2 linked regions of the Sphaerisporangium rubeum genome follow. The protein of the gene in region 2 interacts with the protein of the main gene of each other region in a pairwise test. Links are inferred from orthologs where the notes say so. Each region holds a gene or a part of one and is shown on either strand. Other genes may lie near its edges.

The links.
Region 1: the proteins of rlmN (region 2) and ftsZ interact in binary tests that used the Escherichia coli proteins (3 or more experiments, as listed by UniProt). The link is inferred for Sphaerisporangium rubeum from one-to-one orthologs.

Annotation. Positions count from the first base shown.
Region 1 is NZ_JACHIU010000001.1:4,574,960-4,584,112, reverse strand. The notes cover bases 89-2,941. They hold ftsZ (cell division protein FtsZ), read left to right. Parts: upstream 89-706; coding sequence 707-2,176; downstream 2,177-2,941. Other genes in these bases: BJ992_RS19660 (YggS family pyridoxal phosphate-dependent enzyme), read left to right, coding at 2,291-2,941; BJ992_RS19670 (cell division protein FtsQ/DivIB), read left to right, coding at 89-445. Outside these bases: more of BJ992_RS19670, read left to right, coding at 1-88; more of BJ992_RS19660, read left to right, coding at 2,942-3,001; BJ992_RS19655 (cell division protein SepF), read left to right, coding at 3,108-3,614; BJ992_RS19650 (YggT family protein), read left to right, coding at 3,698-3,985; BJ992_RS19645 (DivIVA domain-containing protein), read left to right, coding at 4,036-4,905; BJ992_RS19640 (hypothetical protein), read left to right, coding at 4,951-7,425; BJ992_RS19635 (RNA polymerase sigma factor), read left to right, coding at 8,100-8,702; BJ992_RS19630 (zf-HC2 domain-containing protein), read left to right, coding at 8,737-9,012. UniProt on the Escherichia coli protein: Essential cell division protein that forms a contractile ring structure (Z ring) at the future cell division site. The regulation of the ring assembly controls the timing and the location of cell division.
Region 2 is NZ_JACHIU010000001.1:2,122,513-2,131,738, forward strand. What follows is about bases 3,068-5,993. They hold rlmN (dual-specificity RNA methyltransferase RlmN), read left to right. Parts: upstream 3,068-3,941; coding sequence 3,942-5,045; downstream 5,046-5,993. Other genes in these bases: BJ992_RS09120 (suppressor of fused domain protein), read right to left, coding at 3,068-3,825; BJ992_RS09130 (methyltransferase domain-containing protein), read right to left, coding at 5,511-5,993. Outside these bases: tsf (translation elongation factor Ts), read left to right, coding at 1-211; pyrH (UMP kinase), read left to right, coding at 341-1,039; frr (ribosome recycling factor), read left to right, coding at 1,049-1,606; BJ992_RS09115 (phosphatidate cytidylyltransferase), read left to right, coding at 1,816-2,700; more of BJ992_RS09120, read right to left, coding at 2,794-3,067; more of BJ992_RS09130, read right to left, coding at 5,994-6,320; BJ992_RS09135 (hypothetical protein), read right to left, coding at 6,405-6,659; BJ992_RS34200 (WD40 repeat domain-containing protein), read right to left, coding at 7,096-8,109; BJ992_RS09145 (hypothetical protein), read right to left, coding at 8,194-8,880; BJ992_RS09150 (ABC transporter ATP-binding protein), read right to left, coding at 8,921-9,226.

The sequences.
Region 1 (9,153 bases), 2.5 Mb from region 2 along the record:
GCTGCGCCAGGTGGAAGCGGCGGCGGTCGAGCGGGTCTGGCCGGGCACCTTGCGCATCAAGGTCGACGAGCGGCGGCCGCTGGCCGCGGTGCCGGTGGCCGGCGGCGCGGCCGTGGTCGACCGGCACGCGATGGTGATCGAGACCAGGGAGGCCGTCCCGGTGGGGCTGCCGCTGCTGCGGGTCGGCAGGTTCGCCGCCGACGACCCCGCCACCATGGCGGCGCTGGCCGTGGTGCGCGGGCTGCCGTGGGAGCTGTCGCGGCGGGTGCGGGAAGTGCGCGCCACGACGGGCCGTGATGTTTCCCTCCGGCTGGCCGACGGCCGTACGATCATGTGGGGTGACGCGGGACGTACCCGCGACAAGGCGCGCGTCGCGCTCGCGCTGCTGCAACGCCCCGGTGACGCCTACGACGTGAGCACACCGGACGTGGTGACGGTGAAGTGACGTGGCCCGCCGCTCCGCGCGGGCCCGCTCCGCTCACCGGTGCGCCATGCCACTCAGGAGCGAAAGGGACACGCCGGACGTGCTTGCGGCGCGGTGAGTTGACCCTGGGGGAGGGGCAACCCTACTGTCCGTATCATTCCTCAGGTTGACATAACTCTAAATCTCAACTTGAGGGTGAGAGTTAAACAATAAGGCCCGGCGACTTCCGGGCTTCACGTAATGCAAGTAGAAGCAAGTAAACGAGCGGAAAGGCCCCTCGTCGTGGCAGCACCGCAGAACTACCTCGCGGTCATCAAGGTCGTCGGCATCGGCGGCGGCGGAGTGAACGCCGTGAACCGGATGATCGAGGAGGGACTCAAGGGCGTCGAGTTCATCGCCATCAACACCGACGCCCAGGCGCTGCTGATGAGTGACGCCGACGTCAAACTGGACGTGGGCCGCGAGCTCACCCGGGGTCTCGGTGCGGGGGCCAACCCCGAGGTCGGCCGCAAGGCCGCCGAGGACCACCGTGAGGAGATCGAAGAGGTCATCAAGGGCGCCGACATGGTGTTCGTCACGGCGGGCGAGGGCGGCGGCACCGGCACAGGCGGCGCGCCTGTGGTCGCCAACATCGCGCGATCGCTCGGCGCGCTGACCATAGGAGTCGTCACCCGGCCGTTCAGCTTCGAGGGACGGCGCAGGGCCATGCAGGCCGAGGCCGGCATCGAGACGTTGCGCGACGAGGTCGACACCCTGATCGTCATCCCCAACGACCGGCTGCTGTCCATCTCCGACCGCCAGGTGAGCGTGCTCGACGCGTTCAAGGCGGCCGACCAGGTGCTGCTGTCCGGTGTGCAGGGCATCACCGACCTCATCACCACGCCGGGTCTGATCAACCTCGACTTCGCCGACGTGAAGTCCGTGATGTCCGGCGCCGGGTCGGCGCTGATGGGCATCGGGCACGCGCGCGGGGACGACCGGTCGGTGGCCGCCGCCGAGATGGCGGTGTCCAGCCCGCTGCTGGAGGCCAGCATCGACGGCGCGCACGGCGTGCTGCTGTCCATCGCCGGCGGGTCCGACCTCGGCCTCTTCGAGATCAACGAGGCGGCCCAGCTCGTGTCCAACGCCGCGGCCTCCGACGCCAACATCATCTTCGGCACGGTCATCGACGACGCGCTCGGCGACGAGGTCCGCGTCACCGTGATCGCCGCCGGGTTCGACGAGCCCGACGAGAAACCGGCGCCGGCGCAGCCGGTCTCCCGGCCACAGCCCGCCTCCCGTCCGGCGGCCGGCTCGCAGGCACAGGGGACGGCCGGCACGGCCACGGCCGCGGGCACGCAGTCCGCGCCGGCGGCGCCGCAGCCCCGTCCGTCGTCGTTCACCGCGCCGCGGGCCGAGCCCGCGCGCACCGAGTCCCGGCCCGAGTCCCGGCCCGAGCCTCCGCGCGCCGAGCCCTCCCGCGCCGAGCAGCGACCGGCCCCCGTGCGTCCGTTCCCGCCGGCGTCCGCGCAGTCCGCCACACCGGCGCCGCCGGCGCAGCAGCCCTCGGCGGCCGCGGCCGATCCGGTCACGCCGCGTGAGACGGCGGTGGCGCGCGACGCCGACGACGACCAGGCGCCGCTGACCATCCCGCGGCCCACCCCCGAGCCCCCCACTCCCATCACCTCCCGCGTCACCGACCCCAACCGGCGCCGCCAGGTCGTGTTCGAGGACCAGGAAGAGGAACTGGACGTTCCCGACTTCCTCAAGTGACACCGGTCGTGACGCCGGCGCCGTGAGCACTCCCCCCACCCGGGCCACGCGGCGGTCCCGTTACGCTGGGCCCGCTATGAGCCATGGCGAGATCACGGAGCGGGCGGGCCGTACATGACCGATGTGAGCACCGCGCGGCGCGAGGAGATCGCGGCGGGCCTGGCACAGGTGGAGCGGCGGATCGCCGAGGCGTGCGCCGCCGCCGGCCGGCCACGCGAGGAGGTCACGCTCGTCGCGGTGACCAAGACCTACCCGGTGTCCGACATCCGGATCCTCAGCGGGCTCGGGGTGCGCGACATCGGGGAGAACCGCGACCAGGAGGCCGCCGCCAAGGCGCGCGACTGCGCCGGCCTGCCGGTGCGGTGGCACTTCGTCGGTCAGCTCCAGACCAACAAGGCCCGTTCCGTGGCGTCCTACGCCGACGTGATCCACTCGGTGGACCGGCCGAGGCTCGCCGCCGCGCTCGGCCGGGGGGCCGTGGCCGCGGGACGGCTGGTCACCTGCCTGGTCCAGGTGGCACTGGACGACGACCCCGGACGCGGCGGCGTCACACCGGACGGCGTCCCCGCCGTGGCGGACGCCGTCGCCGAGCAGGAGGGACTCGTGCTCGGCGGCGTCATGGCGGTGGCACCGCTCGGCACGAGCCCGGCCCCGGCGTTCGCGCGCCTGCGCGAGGTGGCGGAGGCCCTGCGCGCGGCGCATCCACGAGCGTCGATGATTTCCGCCGGAATGAGCGGAGATCTGGCGGAGGCCGTCGCACACGGCGCGACACACGTGCGGGTCGGTACGGCGTTGCTCGGCCGCCGGACGCCCTTCGTCAGGTAATGTCCCCCCGAGTGGACCTTGATGTCCATGTATCCGAGCAGAGGTCGACAGCGGTGCCTTAGGTTGCCTTGGGTGCGGCGACCATGAGCAGGAGGACGACGGAGCGATGGCCGGCGCGATGCGCAAGATGGCGGTCTACCTCGGTCTCGTGGAGGACGACCGCTACCCCGACTACGGCGGTTACGCCGACGAGGACGATTATCCCGACGACTACGCCGACCGCCGCCGCGACGAGCGCGGCACCGGCGCGCCGCAGGAGGGCCTTGAGGAGCCCGAGAGCCCGGTGCCCGCCCCCCGGTCGGGGGTGCCCGTCGTCGAGCGCCGTACGACCGATCTGGCGCGGATCACGACACTTCACCCTCGCACGTACAACGAGGCCCGCACGATCGGGGAGCACTTCCGCGAAGGCACCCCTGTCATCATGAATCTGACAGAGATGGTCGACAGCGACGCGAAGCGGCTGGTCGATTTCGCGGCAGGTCTGGTCTTTGGCCTACATGGCAGCATTGAACGTGTTACCAACAAGGTGTTCCTGTTGTCCCCTGCCAATGTCGAGGTGACCGCCGAGGACAAGGCCCGAATCGCGGAACGCGGGTTCTTCAACCAGAGCTAGAGTTCCACCTATGAACAGTGAACGGCCACACCTGGCCCGCTCGGACCGTGGCAGGCACGTCGGTGGGGAGGCGGGGCACGACCGTGGGGATCATTAGTGACATCCTCGTCGGGATCCTCGCGATCTACCTCGTCCTGCTGATCGGCAGGATGATCTTTGAGACCGTGCAGGCGTTCGCGCGCTCCTGGCACCCCACCGGGGTCGTCCTGGTGCTCGCGGAGGCCACGTACACGGTGACCGATCCGCCTCTCAAGTTCCTCCGCCGTTTCATTCCCCCGCTCCGGTTGGGTACGGTGGCCTTTGACCTGAGCTTCACAGTGCTGTTCATTGTGGTCTTGCTCATGATCAACATTGTGTCCGTGCTTCGTTAGATCGGGTACCGTCCTGTCGGACCGACTCCGAGCGCGCCAAGGAGACCGAAATGCCGCTGACGCCCGCTGATGTGCGGAACAAGCAATTCAGTACCACCCGGCTGCGGCCGGGGTACGACGAGGAAGAGGTCGACGCCTTCCTCGATGAGGTTGAGGCCGAGCTGGACCGCCTCATCCAGGAGAACGAGGAACTGCGTGCCAAGCTGACCGAGTGCCTGCGCGGCAAGGTCCCCGGTGGCATGGGCATGGCGATGGCCCCCGCGCCGGTCGCCGAGCCCAAGCCCGAGATGATGATGCCGCAGCCGGAGCCCATGAAGCAGCCGGAGCCGATCAGGCCCGAGCCGGTGCCGGTCGGGATGGGGATGCCTCCCGCCGAGGACAACATGGACACCGCGGCCCGCGTGCTCGCGCTCGCACAGCAGACCGCCGACCAGGCCATCGCCGACGCGCGCCGCGAGGCCGACGAGACGGTCACCCGTGCGCGCCGCGAGGCCGACGAGATCCTCGGCAAGGCACGCCGCCAGGCCGAGCAGATCATCGGCGACGCGCGCGGCCGCGCCGAGACGCTGGAGCGTGACGCGCAGGAGCGGCACCGCCAGGCGATGGGTTCCCTCGTGCAGACCCGCGACGAGCTGGAGCGCAAGGTCGACGAGTTGCGCAGCTTCGAGCGTGAGTACCGCAGCCGGTTGAAGCTCTACCTGGAGAACCAGCTCGCCGAGCTGAACGTCGCGGCCGAGGGCAGCGGCGGGTTCCCCGTGGTCGGCGGCCAGATGGGTGGCGCCCCCGCCATGTCCCACGCCGGCGCGCCTGGTGGCCCCCAGCAGATCCAGGGTGGCCAGAGCAACCCGTTCGGCGCTCCCGAGCCGGCGCCGCACTCCGGTGCCTTCCCGGTTGACGCTCCGCACACCGACCGGCGTTAAGGTAAAGGTCAAGGGTTTACGCCGACCCGCGACTGGGAGTTCTCCGTGATCTACCTCAGCGCCATTCTGGTGGTCCTCGCCTTCGGCCTCCTGGTCGCGGGCGTGGTGACCGGAACAGCGGTCCTGGTCATGTGGTCGATCGTGGTCAGCGTGCTGTCCGCGGTCTTCCTGATGATCGGGGCACTGCTGCGACGCCATCACCTGTTCCCCTCCGGCGGTGGGAAGGCGGCCATGGCGCCGCCGATGCCGCCGGTCGGTGCCGGTGCCGGCACGATGGCGAGACCCGGAGCCATGGCCGGCGCGGCCGCTCCCGCTCGTGGTGCATCCCCCACCCTGACCCGGCCGGTGTCCACGCCTGCGGCGGCCCACCCCGCCACGGCGCGAACCACCGCCGCGCAGGGTCCGACCGGGGCCTTCGCCGCCTCCGGCGGGCCACGACCGCCCGCCGGCGCACGGCCGTCCCCCGACACCATCGTGCTCGTCATCCCCGGCCGCAGGCGTTTCCACCTGCCCGGGTGCCGCCAGCTCGCGGGGCGTGAGCACGAGGAGCTGACGTACGAGGAGGCGCGCGAGGAAGGCTTCTCCGCCTGCACCACCTGCCTCCCGGCGACCACGGCCGACCCCTCGGCCCGTCCGCCATCCCCCGGTGCCACCGTCCGTTCCGTCCCCGAGACGGCCCGCACCGCGTCCCCGTCCCCCCCGTCCTCCCGCGCTCTCCCCGCCGCACCCCACCCGTCCCTGCCTCCCGCCGACCCCCCGGCCCTCCCCCCGGCGACGACCGGCCCCCTGAAAGTTTCACCCGCCACCCCCCGTCCCGCCTCTTCTCGACCGCCGGTGCCTAACCGGCCGGACGAGAGAGACCACACGGACGCGGACCCGTCCGACCCCCTGAGACGACCCGCCTCCCCGTCCCGGCCCGAGACCCCGGCATGGTCCAGGGAGCCAGGACGACCGGAGGACTTCAGGCGCACGCAGGACGACAGACGACCGCCGGCCGGCGAACGGCCCGAGCGTCCCGCACGACCTGCCGACCCCACGCGACCCGCCTCCACGTCCCGGTCCGGCGACCCCGCGCGATCCGGAGCCACGTCCCGGTCCGGCGACCCCGCGCGGCCCGGAGAGACTGATCGCCACCGGGATCCGGCACGGCCTGGGGAGGCGGTCTGGCCGCGGGACGCGGAACGGTCGGCGGACCCCGCACGATCCACGGAGGCGGTACGACCGCGCGACGCGGCGAAGCCCGGGGACTCCGCACGGCCCGGAGAGGCGGTACGGCCGTGGGACGCGGAACGGTCCGCGGAGGGACGGCGGCCCTCTGGGGACGTGGAACGTCCCACTGACGCCGACCGGTCGTCCGACGCCACCGTGGCCGGACGGCTGCCGCGCACCGGATCCGGCTCCTCGGGTCGCACGGCCGACACATGGTTCACCGGAAGGTCCGCCTCCACCGGGTCCACGCCACCCGGCGGCACCGGCACCCCGCCGGTCGTCCCGTCGAAGCCCGTGGTGCTCCCCGAGGCGGTCAGCCCCTTCGAGGCCTTCAAGCGCCCCGGCACGGCCGCACAGCCCGCTCCCGCCGTCCCGGACGGCGAGCGCGAGACCCGGTCACCCGAGCGCGATCGGGCCACCGATGAGACCCGTGCGGCGGATTCCCCGAGGAAGACCACCCCCGGTGCCCCGGCCGGTACCGAGCAGGCCGGCGGCCGGCCCGCCGAAGCCGGGGCCACGTCTCCGGCCGCCAGGACCGGGCCAGGCGAGACGAAGCCGGCGCGACCTGACTCCGGCGCGAACCCCGCCAAGGCGGAGGCCTCCACGACGGGACCCGCCAAGGCTTTCGCCCCCGAAGGTCAGCGCGCCAAGCCCGACGTCACCGGCCCGGAGCCCACGAGGACCGGCTCTGAGCCCACCAGGTCCGGGACGGAGCCGGTCAAGGCGAAGCCTCCTGGGTCCAGGCCCGCCACACCGCAAGACCCCGCAGGCAGGCCCGCCAAGCCGCAGACCTCCGGAACGGACCCGGTCAAGGCGGAGACTTCATCGGCGGAGCCGAGCAGAGAGAGAATCTCCAAGCCGGAGCCTGCCAAGCCGGAGAGCGCCAAGTCGGAGCCTGCCAAGTCGGAGCCCGCGAAGTCGGCGAGCATCGGTCCGGAGACCGCCAGCCCGGCGAGCGGCAGGCCGGAGACCGCCAGGCCGGGGAGCGTCGGGTCGGCGAGCGCCGAGTCAGAGTCCGCCGAGTCAGAAGCCGCCAAGTCGGAGAGCACCGGGTCAGAGCCCGTCAAGTCGGAGAGCGCCGGGACCGGTGCGCCTGAGTCGGCGAGGGCCGGCGGGGACGGGGACAGGTCGGTCACGGCGCAACTCCGCCGTCCCGGCATGGTCAAGGTCATCTCGGGCACGCGCCGCTTCCACAGCTCCAACTGCCCGCTGATCAAGGGCTCCGATCCCGGCTCGCTGGAGACCATGTCCCGCGCCGACGCCGAAGCCGCAGGCCTCACCCACTGCTCGGTCTGCGACACCGACCGCTGACACCTCCACATCGGGCTCACGCACGTGAAGCAGTCACCGCCGAGGGCCCGACACGACCTCCGTCGTCGTGCCGGGGACCGTGGCCGGCACCTTCGGCGTCTCGTTCCCAACCTGAAGGGGTCACCGCCGAGGGCCTGACACGACCTTCGTTGTGGTGCTGGGGACCGTGGCCGGCACCTTCGGCGTCTCGTTCCCAACCTGAAGGGGTCACCGCCGAGGGCCTGACACGACCTTCGTCGTGGTGCTGGGGGCTGTGGCCGGCACCCCCGGCGTCTCGTCCAACACTTGGCTACCTGGTAAGGGTGCGCGGACTGTTTGACAGGCTCACGGCATCGTGTCGGCGCTCCAGGGAAGAGATGGCAGGCCCGGTGTGCGGAGACCTTCGCTGCCGCAGATGAGGTGGTGCCGGGTTTCGGCCGCGTGGGGGAGTGGTTCACGGCGACCACGCCACCACGGCCGACGCCGCCATGGCACCCTTCGCGGCGGTCCGGCGACTCGACAGGTGGCTCCGGACACCCACCGGCTGCGTTCGTCAGCCCCGGACACGCACTCGACAGGGCCGATGTGTCCACCGGCGGCCGTCGGCTTATGTGGCGGTTCCGGCAGGGAACGACTGTTCGAGACATGGGTGGAATGATGTCCGGGTATGACGCCTTGACCGGGAGGAGACGATCGTGGCGTTGCCTCCGGACGACGTCGTCGTCGCGGCCCTGAGGGCTGGGGACGAGGCGATGTTCGCGGCGGTGCTGGACGCCTGGTCGCCGGGCATGCTGAGAGTGGCCCGCGGCTATGTGTCCACATCCGAGTCCGCAGAGGAGGTCGTGCAGGACACCTGGCTGGCTGTCGTCGGGGCCGTCGACGACTTCGAGGGGCGGTGCTCCCTGAGGACGTGGATCTATCGCATCGTGGTCAACACCGCGGTCAAGCGTGGTGTGCGCGAGAGCCGCAGCGTTCCGTGGAGTGCGGCGTTCGGTGACGCCGGTGGGCCGCCGGAGATGCCGTCCGGTGTGTGGGACTCGCCGGGACGGTGGCCGACGCCTGAGGGGGAGGCGCTGGCCGCGGAGGCGCGGATCACGATCGCGGCCGCGCTGGCGGACCTGCCGGCGCGGCAACGTAGCGTGATCATGTTGCGGGACGTGGAAGGATTCACCTCGGAGGAGGTCTGCGAGATCCTTGATCTCACCCCGGCCAATCAGCGTGTCCTCCTCCATCGGGCCCGCACCACCGTGCGTGGCCGTCTGGCGGGTTACTTCGCTACCGTGAAGCGAACGGAGTAGTGAAACGGTTCAGAGAGCAAAGGTCGAGGCGGTCGTGAAAGTGAAGCGTTTCAGTTGCGAGGACTTCGGGGAACTCACCCCGCTCTACCTCGACGACGCCCTGGACGCCGCCACCCGCCAGAACTTCGACCGCCACCTCACCGCCTGTGCGTCCTGCGCCGAGTACCTCACCGAACTCCGCGCCACCGTCACCGCACTCGGCGGCCTCCCCGCACCCGCGCTCTCCTCCCGCGTCCGCTCCCGCCTCCTCGCCGCCTTCCGCGCCTCCCGCGTCCCTGACCGGCCTTCTCCCGACCCCCGCCGTCCCTGACCGGCCCTGTCCCGGATTCGACCGGTCATGGCCGGGGTCACGACGACCCGGCCATGACCTCGCGACGCCACCGGCGGCGCCGGAGGTGAACCGTCTGTGGCGGCCGGCCGTACCTTCCGGTGACGCCGAGCGCGAGCCAGG
Region 2 (9,226 bases):
CACGGTCTTCGAGCAGATGACCCGCGAGGAGGGCAAGCCGGAGGCCGCGATCGCCAAGATCGTCGATGGTCGCGTCAACGGCTGGTACAAGGACTTCACCCTTCTTGAGCAGGCGTTCGTCAAGGACAACAAGAAGACGGTCGGCAAGTACGCCGCCGAGGCGGGTGTGAAGGTCCTGGCCTTCGTCCGCTACAAGGTCGGTCAGGCATAGGCTTAACCCAGAGCGATCTGACCAGCTTCGCAACCCGAGATCGAGGAGGCCGCCGCCGTGCAGGAGAGTCAACCACCAGCTACGCCGGCGGCTTCGTCGTTCAACTGGCCGTTGCGGTGGAAGCGCGTCATGCTGAAGCTGTCCGGCGAGGCCTTCGCCGGGGGTGAGCCCCTCGGCATCGACCCCGTGGTGGTGGCCAAGCTCGCCGACTCCATCGCCGAGGCCGTGCGTGAGCGTGTGCAGGTCGCCGTGGTGGTCGGCGGCGGCAACATGTTCCGTGGCGCCGCGCTGCACGAGCGCGGCATGGACCGCGCTCGCGCCGACTACATGGGCATGCTCGGCACGGTCATCAACTGCCTCGCGCTGCAGGACTTCCTGGAGAAGCGCGGCGTGGAGACCCGGGTGCAGACGGCCATCACGATGCAGCAGGTCGCCGAGCCGTTCCTGCCTCGCCGCGCCATCCGCCACCTCGAGAAGGGACGGGTGGTCATCTTCGGCGCCGGTCTCGGCTCGCCGTTCTTCTCCACCGACACCTGCGCCGCGCAGCGCGCGCTGGAGATCGGCGCGGAGGCGCTGCTGAAGGGCACGCAGGTGGACGGGGTCTACGACTCCGACCCGCGTAAGAACCCCGACGCCGTCCGGTTCGACCAGCTCGACTACAGCGAGGTGCTGCGGCGGGGTCTCGGTGTGATGGATTCCACGGCGATCAGCCTGTGCATGGACAACGGCCTGCCTATCGTGGTGTTCGACCTGATGGGTGAGGGCAACATTCTGCGGGCGGTCCGCGGTGAAAAGATCGGCACGCTGGTGAGTCCGGCAGGGAAATAGGGAGCCGCTGTGATCGACGAAACCCTCCTCGAAGCCGAGGAGAAAATGGACAAGGCGGTCGCGGTCGCCAAGGAGGACTTCGCGGCGATCCGCACCGGCAGGGTCAGCCCCTCGATGTTCAACAAGATCACTGTTGACTACTACGGGTCACCCACTCCGGTGCAGCAGCTCGCGTCGTTCCACGTCCCCGAGGCGCGCATGGTGATCATCCAGCCGTACGACAAGGGGTCGATGGGTGCGATCGAGCGGGCCATCCGCGACAGCGACCTCGGCGTGAACCCCGGCAACGACGGCGCGGTGATCCGCGTGGTGTTCCCCGAGCTGTCGGAGGAGCGCCGCAAGGAGTACATCAAGATCGCGCGTAACAAGGCCGAGAGCAGCAAGGTGTCGGTGCGCAACATTCGCCGTCACGCCAAGGAGACCTTGGACAAAATGGTCAAGGACGGCGAGGCCGGCGAGGACGAGGTGCGTCGCGCCGAGAAGGAGCTCGACGACCTCACTCAGAAGCACGTCGCCAAGATCGACGAGCTGTTGAAGCACAAGGAAGCCGAGCTGCTCGAAGTCTGAGCGCGTCGAAGTCAGGTTCGGGCGCCTCCGCTTCGGTAACCGGCCGAAGCGGCAGGCGCCTCGCCACGTCCGCCGCTGCCGGCGGGTGGGCCGGTCGGCGGTGCGAGCATGAGGGGAACCGGGCCGGTAGGAGAGTTGGGAACACAGTGGATGGTACGGCGGGCGGCCCAGGGCCGGCCTTGGGCCCCGGCGCGGACGGGCTCCCGCTCGTGAGCGGCCCCGGCGCGGAGGAGGTTCCGTCGGCGGGCCGGGAGCCGGAGCCGAGCGCTCCCGGTGAGCGGCCCAAGGGCATCCGTACGGGACGCAATCTGCCTGCCGCGATCGCGGTGGGCCTGGTGCTCGGCGCGCTGGTCATCGGTTCGCTCTACACCGTCAAGGTGGCGTTCCTCGCGGTGGTGCTCGCCGCCGTGGGTCTCGGCGTGGTGGAGCTCAGCCAGGCGTTCGGCACCCGAGGCATCAGGGTCCCTGTGGTGCCGGTGCTGGCCGGGCTGGTCGCCATGCAGGCCGGCGGGTACTGGGGTGGCCCGGTCTGGCTGCTCGGCGCCTTCGTGCTGACCGTGCTGGTCCTGCTGACGTGGCGCATGTTCCAGGGCCAGGACGGCTATGTCCGTGACTCGACCGCCAGTGTGCTCACCGCGGTCTACCCGGCGCTGATCGCCGGGTTCGTCCCGTTGATGTTGCTTGAGGAGGACGGCGCGCACCGCGTGGTCATCTTCGTCGCGGTCACCGTGTGCAGCGACATCGGCGGCTACTTCGCCGGCATCCTGTTCGGCAGGCACCCCATGTCGGTGATCAGCCCGAAGAAGACCTGGGAGGGTTTCGCGGGTTCCGTGGTGGCCTGTGTGGTCTGCGGCGCGCTGCTGGTGCGGTTCCTGCTGGAAGGTGAGTACTGGCAGGGTGCGGTGGTCGGGGTCGTGGTGGCCGTGTTCGCCACCCTCGGCGACCTCATCGAGTCGGTCATCAAGCGCGATCTCGGCCTCAAGGACATGGGGAGTTTGCTGCCGGGACACGGCGGCATGATGGACCGCCTCGACTCGCTGCTCGTCACATTGTTCCCGGTCTGGCTGCTGCTGGCGACCTTCGTCCCCGCCTAGCACCGCTGTCCGTACGGCCCGAGCCGCTCAGGCTCCGTGCGGCGCGGCGTGTGAGCGGTGGCAGAGTAGGCGAGGGCCGTTCGCGGAGCGCGCTCAGGGCATCCGGCCGCGCAGGTCGAGCGCGTCGTGGCCCTGTTCGGCGGCGATCCGCAGCTCGGTCTGGGTGAGCGGCACGGTCCAGAGCCAGCGGACCTCGTCACCGCCGAAGGCGAATCCGGATAAGTCCGGTAAGCCTGGCAGAGTGTCCAGCAGGACGACACCGTCGTAGTCCGGTCCGAGGGGGAACGACCCGGGGTCGCCGTACCAGCGGGCCGTGTGGCCGTGACCCAGCCACGTGACGGACTGCCACGGGTACCGTGCCAGCCACACCAGCACCTGCGCGGCCCTGGTCACCTCCACGCGCGTCGCGAGGGCCAGTTCGACACGGGCCAGTCCGTCCGGCCGTTCGGTGTACTGCTCCACCGTCGGCATGCGCTGGCAGCTCATGCCGATCGTTGACACCACCGTGTGGCCGGGGCCCGGCCGTTCGGTGATCCCCATGGTCGGCAGCGCGGCGCCGAGGTCCCAGTACCGGTCGGAAGGGCCCACCCTGGCGTCCAGGTGGCTCATCACGAACTGCTGGAACGACGGCCAGGCCCCGTCCCCGGCCCGCCACTCCCAGTACGCGCGTGCCTTCGCGATGCGCGGCGCCAGCCCTTCGAGGGCCTCGGTGAGCGACCAGGCCAGCGGAGAGTCACCCACGGCGTCGCGCGCGTACCCCGGCATGCCGCGCTCCAGGTCGGCCCAGCCGGGAATCACGGCCAGCAGCTCGCCGTTGCGATACAGGGCGGCGCCGTCGCCCTCCTCGAACCACAACACGGCGAGCTCGCCCGCCGCGAGCGGCGCCGTGCCGGCCGGCATCTGCGTGCCGTCCACCGGCATCACCGGGGATCGCCAGGGATCGGCGGGATCGAGGTGCGCGGAGGAGTCAGGCGCGTTCGCGTGGTTGGCGAGCCAGACCGCTCCGTGGATCCCGCCATGAGCGTCACGAAGGTAGGCTACCGACGACACCCCGTCGGTCTCGACGGTCACCACCCGGCTGCCGTACGGACTGGTGTCGGTGACAATGACATCGGTGGTGCCCAAGGCCTCATCCGCCTTTCCCGTGGACATCTCCCTGTCGGCCGAGCGCTGGCTGCTCGCAATAGATCACACGGAATGGCTGTCCAATGCAGCTTCCGGCAAACCGTTAAGAGAAGGACATGTCTGCGGAGCTAACGTTCGTCGCCCCCCGGCGCGCCAAGCCGGCCCGGCACCTGGCCGACCTGACCATGGCGGAGCGCCGCGCCGCGGTCGCCGAGCTCGGCGAGAAGCCGTTCCGTGCCGAGCAGCTCTCCCGTCACTACTTCGAACGGCTCGCCGACGACCCCGCCGCGATGACCGACCTGCCCGCGTCGTCGCGTGAGCGACTGGTCGAAGGGCTGATGCCGTCGTTGCTCACGCCGGTCCGTGAGATCACCTGCGACGGCGGCATGACCCGCAAGACGCTGTGGAAGCTGTTCGACGGCGCGCTGGTGGAGTCGGTGCTGATGCGTTACCCCGACCGCGTGACGATGTGCGTGTCGTCGCAGGCCGGCTGCGGCATGAACTGCCCTTTCTGCGCCACAGGCCAGGCCGGCCTGACCCGCAACATGTCCACCGCCGAGATCGTCGAGCAGGTCGTCGCCGGGGCCCGTGCACTGGCCCGTGACGAGGTCCCCGGCGGCCCCGGCCGGGTCGGCAACATCGTCTTCATGGGCATGGGTGAGCCGCTGGCCAACTACAAGGCCGTCATCGGCGCCGTCCGCCGCATCGTCGACCCCGCACCCGAGGGCCTCGGCATCTCGGCCCGCGGCGTCACCGTCTCAACGGTCGGCCTCGTCCCCGCCATCGGCAAACTCGCCGCCGAGGGTCTCCCCGTGACCTTGGCCGTCTCCCTCCACGCTCCCGACGACGAGCTGCGCGACACGCTCGTCCCCGTCAACACCCGCTGGAAGGTCGACGAGGTCCTCGACGCCGCCTGGTCCTACGCCGCGATCACCAAGCGCCGCGTCTCCATCGAGTACGCACTGATCAAGGACATCAACGACCAGGCATGGCGCGCCGACATGCTCGGCCGCCTGCTCAAGGGCAAGCTGGTCCACGTCAACCTCATCCCGTTGAACCCCACCCCCGGCTCCAAGTGGACCGCCTCCCGCCCCGAGGACGAACGCACCTTCGTCCACCGCCTGCAGTCCCACGGCGTCCCCGTCACCGTCCGCGACACCCGAGGCCAGGAAATCGACGGCGCCTGCGGCCAACTCGCCGCCGCCCCTCCGGAGAAGTGATCCGGGAGGTCGACCTCGTAGGGGAGTACCGGGGCCGGTTGATCGACCGTGCTCGCGGTCAGCCAGCTGTTGAACTCTGGTGATGTGATCTGGGGGTGTGGCTCGACGGGAGTTTCCTGGGGCTGGTTGATCGACCGTGCTCGCGGTCAATCAACTCGTGAACTCTGGTGATGTGATCTGAGGGTGTGGCTCGACGGGAGTTTCCTGGGGCTGGTTGATCGACCGTGCTCGCGGCCAACCAGCTGTTGAACCCCGGAGATGTGATCCGGGAGATTTAGCTCAAAGGGGAGGTACCAAGGGCCGGGTGATCCGACGGTCTTCCCGGCCGGCTCGCCGCAGCGATCCTGGCGGAGCAGCCCCCCGGAGCCGGTCAGGTTCGTCTCCCACCGCACCGGTGCCGGGTCGGCGCCGACGCGGTGGGACGGTGTGCGGCGAATCCGGCGCCGTCGTACGGCGGCCGGCCGGTCACGCGCGGCAGAGGATCTCGCCGTGCAGGACGGTGAACCAGCCGTCGGGGTCCGCGCCCCAGGTGCGCCAGGCGGCGGCCAGGCGGTCCAGGTCGGGCCGGGTCGCGAAGCCGTGGCCGATCGCCTGGTCGGCCATGGCGGACGTGGTGACGCGTTCGGCCCACAGGCCGCTCCACCAGGCGCGGTCCTCCGGGGTGGCGAAGCACCAGGTGGAGGCCGATGGGGTGATCTCGGTGAAGCCGGCCTCACGGGCCCAGGACAGCAGGCGGCGTCCGGCGTCGGGCTCGCCTCCGTTGGCGCGGGCCAGCCGGTGGTACAGGCCGGACCATTCGGCCAGCTCGGGTAGCTCGGGGTAGAAGATGAAGGCGGCGTAGTCGGAGTCGCGGACCGCGACCAGACCGCCGGGACGGCACACCCGCCGCATGGCGGCCAGCGCTCCGACCGGGTCGGCCACGTGCTGCACCACCTGATGCGCGTGCACCACGTCGAACGTCCCCTCGCCGTACCCGAGGTCGTACACGTCGCCGACCTCGCAGACGACGTTGTCCAGCCCCTGGGACGCCATCAGCTCGGCGGACTGCGCCACGATCTCCTCGGCGGTGTCGATCGCGACCACCCGTCCCGGCGCCACCAGCCGCGCGAGGTCGGCCGTGATCGTGCCGGGCCCGCACCCGACGTCCAGCAGGGACATGCCGGGCCGCAGATGCGGCACGAGGTACGCCGCCGAGTTCTCCGCCGTCCGCCAGGTGTGCGACCGCAGCACCGACGCGTGATGCCCGTGCGTGTAGACGGCCCTTGATGAGGACATCTCTACCTCCTCGATCCAAGTCAACGAGCCTGAGCCTAACCCGGTGACCAAATGTCGAGAAAGTTTGTCTCATATATCGGGACATCAGAGGTGCTGCACGGTCTTCACGACCAGCACGAGGAACAGCATCGCCAGCAGGCCCACCACGATCATCCGCGCCGCCGCCGACAACGCCGACGACTTCGCCTCAGGCACCTTCGCGGCCGCCTCCGCGGCGGCCTTCACCGCCTTGCCCCATCCGGCCCAGATGTCCATCGTCCGCTGGAACCGCCGGCCGACGAAGAACAGCACCGTGGCGACCAGGATGATCATCATGACGCGACCGTGGGATGCGTCCATACGCGCTCCTGTCCTCGGGTAAGCGGATTTTCCCGTACTCGAATTTATTCGATCCACTGCGAGTGTGAATGGCGAATGCTTGACCGATCCCGGGGATGATATGGGGCCGAACGGCATATTTATCGATATATAAATAGGACGCGATTGGCGAACAGCGGAACTGGTCGTGCCGGAGATGCCGCGACCGGACCCGGCGCTGGACTGGGTGGATGTGGTGCGAGGCGACATGCGCGCCGGGGAGGAATTGCACGTGCCGGGTGATACGGAACCGATGGCGCTGCCGTCACGTGGACACGTTGCCGTCGGCGGCCCGTTCGCGAATCAGGTGACACCTAAATTCTTCCCCGCAAATGCAGAGCTGTCCGCTTTTATGAGGACCGAGTCGACCCATCACGAATGTCACGCCGGCTCCATGTCGGCGACTCCCTGCTGGACGTCACGGTCCCGATCGGCCCGGTGAGCGATCACCGGCGGGGCCGGTGATCGTGGCCGGTGGGCCGAGCGCCATCCGGACGAGTCGTGCGGGCCCCTGCTCACCGCTCCCCGCCGCCACGGCGAGCACCAGGTCACCCGTCCGCGCCTCGACCCACTGCACCGCTTCGGCGAAGACGCCGCCGTCCGCCACCTGGGCCAGCTCGGCCCCGCTGCGGCCGTCCCAGACCCGGACGGTGCGGTCCTTGCCCGTGCTGGCTCCGAGCAGCCTCCCGTCCGGCAGCACGGCCATGGTCACCGCCTTGACCGGTGCCCTGTGCCCGGCGAAGGTCATCACGTGGCGGCCGCTGAGGCAGTGCCACACCTTCACGGCGCCGTCGTCGGCGGCGGTGACCAGCCGGCACTCGCCATCGGGTGTCACGGCGAGGTCGATGCTTCGCACGCTCTCCGCGCTCGCCGCGAAGATGTTCAGGAGTTCCGCCGTGTGGCCGTCCCAGATCCGTACGTGGCCTCCGACGTCCGCCGCCGCGAGCAGAAGCCGTCCGCCGGGTGGCGCGGCCCACGCCACAGATGACACGAGGTGCCGTGGAATCGGCATGGTGTGCAGCGCGGCCCCCGTGCGGCCGTCGCGGATGGACACGCCGTCGCCGCCGCACGCGAGCAGGACCCGTCCGCACGGAAGTGGCATCCACCTGGCGGACTTGACGACGTAGTAGTTGTCCTGCGCCGTCCAGCGGAGCTGACCGGTCACGCCGTCGAAGACCTGGACCTCCCCTCCTTGCACACCGGCGGCGAGCCACCGGTCACCATCGGGAAGAACGGCCCAGGCGACCGACCAGACCATCTCACGGGTGTCGAACGTGTGCAGGACGTGGCCGGTGTTCCCGTCCCACACCTCGATCAGTTCGTCGAAGGCGGTGGCGACGAGCAGGCAGCCGCCGGGCAGGGCCGCCGTGGCCACGTGGTGAGCGTGGGAGCCGGCCGGTGCGGCGAACCCGGTCTCGGTGGGCTCTTCCACCCGGTCACCCCCTTGGCGCGGGACCCCCGATGCGTGCGGCGCCAGTGCTGCGGCGTCCCATGGTCGCAATCTGCGGCGAACCGGTCAAGGACGGGTGCGCCGCAGCCGGACGTAGGCGAGAAGCCCCAGAGCGCACCAGGCGAGCGTCACCGCGGCGAGGCCCGGCAGGGAGGCGGTCAGGAAGGCGGGTTCGCTCGCGCCGCGGATCCAGCCGATGATCGGCACGGTCAGCCAGGTGAACGGGGTGAGGCTGAGCAGCAGGACGACGGCGTAACCGCCGATCAGGACGAGAGTGGAGACCGCGGGGTCGGGGAGGACGGGGCGGCTGGTGAGTGCTCCGAGCGCGGTGCCGGTGACCAGGGACAGCACGTGCAGGGCCGCGCCGCCGGCGAGCACCGTCACGCCGGGGAACGTGGTGAAGCCGATGCCGAGCGGTACGACGAGAGCGAGCACGGCGAGGCCGGCGGCGACGGCCGCGCCGGCCAGGAGGCCGCTGACGACCTCGCGTCCCGGCCGGGACGCGGCGGTGGCCGAGATCAGCCGTTGCACGTCCGGCTCGGCGTCCAGCAGGCCGCGTACCGACCAGGCCAGGACCGGTACGAGCAGCGCCGCCGAGTCGGAGTACGTCGCGAGCTCCTGGCCCGGTGTGACGCGGGTGGAGTAGAGCACGATCATGACGACCAGCAGGCCGAGGAACGGCTGGATGACGCGGTGCGCCTTGACGTAGGCGGCGAGCTTGAACCGCGTGAGCGCGGCGACCGGCCCGGTCATGACGGGTCCTCCTCGAACCGCGCGAGCGTGACCGGCCCTTTCATGACGGGTCCTCCCGGAGGTCGGCCTGGTATCCCTCGGCGCGCAGCTTGCGCAGCACCACCTCGGTGTCCGCTTGCGACACCCGCACCTCGATGACGGCGGACGCCTCACGCGGCGCGGCGTCCCGGGTGGCGCGCAGCTCGGCGGTGTGGTTCTCGACGGCCACGTGAAGGGTGCGCGGCAGGTCGGCGAGGCCGTTCTGGTGGTCACTGACGACCACGATGCCGCCGGCCGCGCGGACCTCCTCGACGGCCAGCGGCAGCTCGGCGTGGCTCTGCCGGTCGAGGCCCGCGAACGGCTCGTC